DNA from 2 places in the Sebaldella termitidis ATCC 33386 genome. Region 2 is predicted to be linked to the other one. Evidence: riboswitches for the same ligand, from Rfam matches in the RefSeq annotation. Region 2 holds a riboswitch; the other holds the start of a gene.

Region 1 (4,441 bases), 1.7 Mb from region 2:
AAAAAAGGAATTCCGCGGTAAGGGCATTGCCAAACAGCTTCTTAAATACGCTTTAGAGCCTTTTTTATCAGAAAAACCGCTTCGTGTACATCTTACTGTTAATAAGTATAATGCAAATTCTATTGCTGTTTATAAGAAAATGGGATTTGAAGTCTTTAACGAATGTGCAAATGATATCGGAAACGGCTTTATAATGGATGACTATGAGATGGAATGTTTTTTAAATAAAAATGTTCTGTAAAAATAAAAACTGCCTTAAAATACAAAAGCTTTATTTTGTTTTAAGGCAGTTTTTTTTAGTAAGAAACTTATGCTACTCCAGAAGCTTTTTATACGACAGACTCATGGCTAATGCTCCTGCAGGTGCTGTAATAATAATTGCCAGCACTGCTATAGCAAGTATCAGATCCCCGGAAGCCACTCCCGCTGCAAGCGGTATTCCGCCTACAGCGGCCTGTACAGTAGCTTTAGGGATATATGCCAGAATGCAGAACAATCTTTCTTTTATATTCAGATTACTTCCAATTGTAGAAATATAAACACCTGCACTTCTTCCTGCAAGTCCTGCGAGAATTATCAAAAAACCGGTAAGTCCGGCATTCAGAGCTACATGTATATTTACCTGGGCTCCGACCAGAACAAAAAGCAGCAGTTCGGCAAAAACCCATATTTTATTGAATTTTTTTGACAAACGCTCTGCTGCTTCCGGAAGTTTTTCCAATATAACAACTCCGACTGTCATTACTCCAATAAGCGAAGCAATCTCTACTTTATCATGAAGAAAATTCTCCATACCCTTTAAAAAAATGGAAATAGACAATATAATCAGTACTTTTTTAGTATCCCTTATATGAAATTTCCTGAAAATTCTTACCAGTATCAGTCCCGCACCTATTCCCACAGCTATCCCAAGAATTATGGACAAAGGAATTCCCAAAAGCTGGAAAACAGGGTTTACACTGCTTCCTCCATAAAGTCCCAGAAATACAGTAAATAATGTTATTGCAAAAACATCATCTGCTGAGGCTCCTGCCAGTATAATCGTAGAAATTCCTTTTTTCATTCCTATTCCTTTTTCTGAAAGAAATATCATAAAAGGCACTACTACTGCCGGTGATACAGCAGCAATTATAAATCCCAGCATCCCGCCTTCCACAAATGAAAATCCCAGCAGCTTCATTGATAAGAATGCAATGGTAAATCCTTCTATAAGTCCGGGAATACAGGAGAATTTCACTGCAAGCGGACCGACCTTTTTCAGTTCATTTCTGTTAATGCCAAGACCTGCTCTTAATAAAATTATTATTAGTGCAATTGTTCGCAGTTCTCCAGATATTTCAATAAGATTTTTATCAAGAATATTAAAGCCGTAAGGTCCTGCTGCTGCCCCGAGAATAATCATTCCCAAAAAACCCGGTAATTTTAATTTTGTAAATATGTAATTCAGCAGTAATCCTGCCAAAACTATAAATGCCATACTAAGTGCCATAGTATTATCCGCCTCCCGTAGAAAAATAAAAAATAGCTTCCACAACAAAAAAACGCTGCAGAAGCTATTAACATGAAAAACATGTGGTTCCGGCATACACCGCGGAGAGCTTCATCTCCTTAAGTTTACTGTTCTAATATATCATATCCGAATTTAAAATACAAATAAATTTTGAAGCTATGTCTTTTCCTTATACATTATCGGTATGAACTTTGCTGCAAATTTATATTTATCACGATTCTTTATATAAAGAAGCCCGAATATGGAAAAAACAACAGCCCCTATAAAATTTACTATAAGATCTTTCATTGTATCAATAATGCCTATATCCAGATATCCGCCTTTTATTACTGTTTTTGTCAGGTTATTTTCATCATTGCCCGAATATATCTCTGTATATTTAATATTTCTGATTACTACAGGTATATTCTTTCCTTCGGGCTCCAGCTCAACAGTGGAAATCACCTGTACTATACGGTCTTTCTGCATATCAGTTTTAAGATACCGGTCTGCCGAGAATTCAAAAAATTCCCAGAGCACGCCAATTGTCATAGAAAAACAAAATGCTACAAGAGCCACAAAAATCGGTGACATTTTTATATAAAATTCTTCACTCCTGTTTAGAATATCTATAAGTGAAAATCCTATTGCAGCACAGAGAAAACCGTTTATAGTGTGAAGCATGGTATCCCAGTACGGAAATAATCCGTAAAAATTATGTATCTCTCCGAGTATCTCTGCCGAAAATATAAACAATACCACTATACTCTCCAATAATGTAGGAAACTGAACCATCAGCCTTTTTTTTATTATACTCGGTATTAAAAAAAGTATCAAAGTCAGTATACACATAAATACACTGTGCCAGTCCTGTAGAAATATCTCCCTTATCATTGTTGCCACCACAATTACTCTGAGTACTATATATATTGTCAGTTTAGTCTTTTTCTTATTCATCACTTTCTTTTTCAATTTTATCACTACTCCGTTTCAGCTGGTTTCTTTGTAATAAATAACCTGGAAAAATAAGAAATAATACGATATACCGAAAATATTCCGCTATAACCGTATATTTTTTCAGAGATAAATTATTGTAAAGTTCTGTTATTATAGCTGAGAACAGCTGTATAAGAAGCTATTTCATAATACTTTTCCCCGATTCTCACTTCCACAAGAGGAAGGTCTGTTCTCACCTGATAATTCGGATTTATGAGAGTCTTATTTCCTTTATGATAACACGCAAGTATCTGCCCTTTATTTCCGCTGATAGCTCCTTCTACAGTAAGTCTCAGTCCCATTTCACCTATCCACATACTTTTTTCTTTTTTACATCTTGTTATTTTCCTGTTTGCCGCAAGCTCTTCTCTTATTTCTGTCAAAATTTCCCTGTATTTTTCTTCCGGATTATCAATTACAGTATTGCTTTTATTTTCCAAAAGATATATTTTCTGATCTAAACCTACCTCAAAAATATAATCAGGATTCAGACTCTCCCCAGCTGCGATAAGCCTTGTCCCGGGAATATACGCAATAAACTCCGCTGTATCTCCTACCATTTCTGTCCCTGTTTTTCTGCCGCATGATACAAACAGTAAAAATACAAATAAAAAATATATTTTTTTCATATCCGCTTTTCCTCTCTTTAATTTATTAAATATTTTGTATAATATTCTGCAAAATACTGTTTTATCCGTTTAAACTTTTACTTATTATACAACATAAAACCATATTTTGTCCAATGACAGCAAATATGATACATATAAAAACCGGTCTGTTTCCCTGTTAAAAAACAAAGTATACAGACCGGCACCGAAAAAACCAGATTTATTGCTTAGATTCTCTTTTTATTTTAAAATTTTACTCTTTTGCTTCAGGAAATATCATCCTTATTGATTTTTGACATGCGTTCGTCCATTTTCAGGAAAGGAAGATATATAAATATAGTAATTATAATAATCACTAACTGCAGCACCGCTGCACGCCAGTCTCCTCCTGTAGCAAGAAACGCTGAAATAACCGGAGGCGTTGTCCATGGAATCTGTACCACTACATGATTTATAAGTCCCACTGAAGTGGCAAAATAAGCAGTAAGCAGAGAAAATACCGGTGCTATTACAAACGGAACAATAAGGAACGGATTAAAAACTATAGGCAGTCCAAAAATCACCGGTTCGTTTATATTGAATAAACCTGGCATAAATGACATTTTAGCAACATCTTTATAATCTTTTCTTCTTCCAAAAATAAAAATCGCTATAAGAAGAGCTATTGTATTGCCCGAACCTCCTGTTATACCAAAAACATCTTTAAATGCGGAAGTAATTATATGAGGTATGGGCTGATGATTCGCATATGCCAGCATATTTTCCTGCATATTCTGGAGCAGAAACGGATCCAGCAGAGGATTGGATATAACAGCCTGATGAATCCCGAATCCAAAAAACAGATTTCCCAGACACATTAAAAATAAAAATCCGAAAAGACTTGTTGTCACATGGCTTAGAGGCTTTGTTATAAGCATGGAAATCAGCTGATTAAAATCTAATTTAAACAGAAGATTCAATAAAAACGATATTATTGCAAAGATAATTACATTTATCATAATAGGGATCAGTACATTAAATGATTTGATTACTGCCGGCGGAATATCTCCCGCTATATTTATCTGAAGCTTTTTATTTGCCGAAAGCTTTATAAATATATCAGTAGCAAAAAGACCGACTATAATTCCTACGAACATACCAGTAGCATTTGTATAATTCACAGGAATAACACCATTTACAACAAAGCTTTCATTCAGCCCTTCAGGTTTAAACGTACTCATAAAAGGAGTTACGACAAAAAGTGTAGACAAGCTTACTAATACTGATGCAAGTACATTATCAAAATTTCTGTTCTGGCTTAGATGATATGAAACAGACGCAGTAACAATGACTGTTATTATGCCGAGTG
Region 2 (4,441 bases):
CTGTCTATAAGGAATTGATGAAAATAAATAAGGATCTGCAGTAAAAATAAAGGCAAAAATACTGTAAATAAGAAAAGCCTTCTGTGATAAAACAGCAATATCATAGAAGGCTTTTTTTATATTTTCTATATCATACTAAGATTCTTAATCTTTAGAAAAATATTTTTTAGAATGAATAATCTTTCTACAGAGATAAGCTTAAAAAATGAAAGAAACTACTAAAATTATGACTTATCCCTCTCAATTAATAATTTAATTCCTTCGCATGCAGTACGTATAGCTTTATCTACAGCGGATGCCTGATCTTCAATATCGGAAAAAGCCATAATGCCGCCGGCTCTTACATTTCGTATAGATGAAATAACAAACAGTGCTGCTGACTCCATTTCGGAGCACATTACGTTACCGGCTTTCCAGGCTTCGATTCTGTCATGAATACGATTTTTCGAAGGGACAGTATCTGTAAAAACCTGACTGTAGAAAGAATCTTTACTGTGTGTAATCCCTTCGTCAAAATTAAGGTTAAGCTTTTTAGCCGCATCTGCAAGTGCCCCTACTATATGACGGTCTGCTACTGCAGGATATTCTATTGGTATATACTGGCGTGTAGTTCCTTCATCACGCACTGCTGCTGTAATAATAACTCCTGTTAAGTCCGGATTCTGTGATTTTTCAGAAACCCGTCCCGAAGTTCCTACTCTGATAAAAGTATCTGCTCCGCATGCTATTAGTTCCTCAAGGGCAATTGCTGCAGAGGGACACCCCATACCGGTAGAAGTTACTGATACTTTTTCTCCGTTCAAAAATCCTGTCCATGTCTTATGCTCGCGATTATGAGCTATAAGTACCGGATTATCAAGATATTCGGCGATTTTATCAGTACGGAACGGATCTCCCGGCAGCAGCACATAACGTCCTACATCACCTTCCTTGCAGTGAATATGATAAAATACCCCGTCTCTTTTTAACAATATGACTCCTCCTTTATAATTTTATTTTTAATGTTTCCTGCTTTCTTTTATAAAATATAACCTCATAACTCTTTGGATGTCAATAAATATTTATATGTTTTATAAATCCTCCAGTTTTTTTCCTCTGTCGCTTACCAGCTTAAAGTGCTTATACCAGCCTACTTTCTGCGAATCATATATACCTGTATGTCCTGAAAATAAGTATGCGACAACACATGATACTGCTGCATAAATTCCTATTTTATCGCCAAACAGCTCCATCGCCATTACAATACACGCAAGAGGAGTATTTGCAGCAGCTGAAAAAACAGAAACCAGTCCCATTCCTGCCATCAAATCCATAGGAAGTCTTATTATCCGCGACAGTGTATTGCCTAATGCAGAGCCTATGAAGAATAAGCAGGTTACCTCCCCGCCTTTATAACCGGATCCCAGAGTTATAAGCGTAAATAGTATTTTGAAAATGAAAACTTCAGCAAATATCTGGCTGGTGAAGCTTTTGGATATTATTTCCAGTCCAAGACCGTTATAATCATAGGTTCCTAATAATTTTGTAAGAAATACTATAATGATTCCGCCGATAACTGCACTGTAAGGTGAAAATTTTATATATTTTGAAAAAAGGGATTTTATAAAATTCAGCCCGAGTGAAAAGATTTTTCCTGTTAAGCCGAAAATAACTCCTGCCAGACAGGCAAAAATTATATTTTTTATATTTATTTCAGGGAAAAAATTTATTTTATATATCGGGTGTACTATGCCCCACCAGTTTTTTGAAACCACGTCGGCTATTACTGCCGAGAGAAAAGCAGGTATCAGGGCTTCATATTTTAAACGTCCCAAGACAGCAGCCTCAAGACCGAATACCGCCCCTGCCAAGGGTGTCCCAAAAACAGAGCCGAATCCTGCCGCCATTCCGGAAATGAGGATTATTCTTCTGTCTGATTTGTTAAATTTGAAAATAAGGCTTAACTGGTCAGCGATGGAAGAGCCTATTTGTATTCCGCTTCCTTCTCTTCCAGCCGAACCGCCGAAAAGATGTGTGATAACAGTTCCGAATAAGATCATGGGAGCCATTCGAAGCTTTATTACTTTTTTGGGGCTGTTTATTTCATCTAATATTAAATTATTTCCTTTACTTACTTCCTTGCCGTAAAAGTAATAAATTAAGCTGACGATAAAGCCTCCGGCCGGTAAAAAATAAATTAGAAAAGGATTATATTCTCTGGTTTTAGTTGCCCATTCAAGCATTAACAGAAAAACTGCCGATGCACTTCCTGAAAGTATCCCTATAATTAAAGAGAATGTAAACCATTTTATCAGATATATGACTAAATCAAGTTCTTTTTTCATTTTTATTCCTCATTTCTTTTGTTAAAAATATTTCAGCTGCAGCGGTTAAGAAAATAGTAACGATTTGGAAGCACTGATATAAAAAAATAGCTTCCACAATAAAAGAATACTGCAGAAGCTATTAACAATCTATAATTGTAGTTTTAGTTTTTATACTACGGAGAGCTTCATCTCCTTTTTTAATATAACATATATTTATTTAAAACTCAAATAGTATTTACAAAAAAAATTAGATTCAGGCTGATCATGAATCAGCTGCTGAAGGATATTTTATTGATGATTATTTCGATTATATATGCTATTATATAATTGTATTTTAATATTATATGCAGCTAAGAATTAAGCGACAGTCAAAGTACCGATCCTAAGGTACAGGGTGTGAGACAGTATGTGAAAAATCCGGTTAATAATCCTGATATAATACCTGCAGGACTGCAAACTGTGGATTGTAAAGGGTATGACGGTTTTACACTAAGTATTGTAAATAAATATAAAAAAGAGTAAAATAGATAATGAAAATAATAGATAATGAGAGGAGAGTAATGAAATATGGATACAATAGAATGTATTAATTCGAAACGAAGTATCAGAGCATATGAGGAAACTCAAATTCCTTATGAAACAGTCATGGAGCTTCTGACATTGGGAACAAAGGCATCTACAGGCTCGAATCATCAGCCGTGGGGATTTGTTGTAATTCAGGATGCCCGGGAGATTGAAGATTTATCAAAAAATATAAAAGCCTATCTTTTGGAAAATCTTGAAAAATATCCTTATTTATCACAATATGAAACATGGCTTCAAAGTGAAAAGTACAGTATCTTTAATAATGCATCTACTCTGATTGTAGTATATGGAAATACAGATTCCCACTGGTATATATATGACTGTACACTGGCAGCGGGAAATATAATGCTTGCAGCATACAGCAAAGGGATTGGTACCTGCTGGATAGGTTTTGCAGAATATTACTTTAATACACCGGAATTCAAAAAGAAATACAAAATCCCGGAAAATTATGAGCTGGTCGCACCATTGAGCTGCGGTTATATAAAAGGAACTGTAAAGCCGCCTGAGAGAAAACCGCCCGTTGTTTTTAACAGATAAATAATTACTGATGTGATGCCAAGGCAGAGATGTATAAAATCTTTTTTGAATACAGCTCTGTCTTTTTCTGTCCTGAATGTTTAAAACTTGACAATGAAAAAATACTGTGGTATAGTCCTTCTATAACGCGGAGGGTATATTAAATTATGCTGGATAAGCGAATATTTCTTTGCAGTGAACAGTTCATTGCGAAAAGGATTATTGGCTTATCCTTTTTATTTTTGAACTGTTATTTGCTAAAAAAATAAAGGAGGAGTAATAATGACTGTTACAAAAATAAAAAACGGAAGTATGTCGAAGGAATTTATAAAGTTTGTTATTCCGGCAATTATCAGCATGGTCGTAACTTCGATGTATAGTATTATCGACGGTATTTTCGTGGGACGGGGAGTAGGTGAAAATGCTCTTGCTGCTGTAAATATTGCCTATCCTCTGATCATGCTTCATATTGCACTTGCTATGCTTGTGGCAATAGGCGGTGCCAATGCATTTTCCATTAATAAAGGCAGGGGAGATATAAAAAATGCCAACAGAATATTTTTGCAGAGTATGATTCTGATAGTCGGAATCAGTGTTATCCTTAATGTTTTGATACTGGTATTTCCAACACAGGTCAGCAGACTTCTGGGGGCAGATGACATGCTGCTTCCTTATGTGCGTGATTATATAAAATGGGTAGCGTTATTTGCAGTTATTTATATGCCCGGACTTGCACTCAGCATTTTTATCCGGAACGATGATGCTCCAAAGCGTGAGATGACAGGAACTTTAATCGGAGCAGTAACCAATATAGTACTTGACTATTTGTTTATCATGGTATTTGATATGGGTGTTTCCGGAGCTGCGATTGCTACAGGAATAGGGCAGTTGGTTTCGACATTTATTTTTATGACACATTTTACAAAGAAAAACCGGTTATTGAAAATAGAAAAAGTAAAATTCTACATTGATGATATAAAATATATATTTATAAATGGAAGTCCGTCATTTTTGATGGAATTCAGCCAGGC

The links. Region 2 has a riboswitch for fluoride ahead of STERM_RS02675 (voltage-gated chloride channel family protein). Riboswitches for the same ligand answer to the same signal wherever they lie in the genome.
Region 1: it holds a riboswitch for fluoride, as region 2 does, so the genes downstream of both, STERM_RS15770 (cation:proton antiporter) here and STERM_RS02675 (voltage-gated chloride channel family protein) in region 2, are expected to answer to the same signal.

Annotation. Positions count from the first base shown of each region.
Region 1 covers NC_013517.1:3,348,783-3,353,223, forward strand. The annotation lists gene STERM_RS15765 (GNAT family N-acetyltransferase) at 1-241, shown strand, start outside; gene STERM_RS15770 (cation:proton antiporter) at 314-1,489, opposite strand; fluoride riboswitch at 1,541-1,617, opposite strand; gene STERM_RS15775 (DUF2238 domain-containing protein) at 1,667-2,446, opposite strand; gene STERM_RS15780 (hypothetical protein) at 2,578-3,114, opposite strand; gene STERM_RS15785 (PTS sugar transporter subunit IIC) at 3,360-4,441, opposite strand, start outside.
Region 2 covers NC_013517.1:591,896-596,336, forward strand. The annotation lists gene STERM_RS02665 (MBL fold metallo-hydrolase) at 1-44, shown strand, start outside; gene STERM_RS02670 (nucleoside phosphorylase) at 225-971, opposite strand; gene STERM_RS02675 (voltage-gated chloride channel family protein) at 1,071-2,324, opposite strand; fluoride riboswitch at 2,430-2,508, opposite strand; gene STERM_RS02680 (nitroreductase family protein) at 2,874-3,431, shown strand; gene STERM_RS02685 (MATE family efflux transporter) at 3,693-4,441, shown strand, end outside.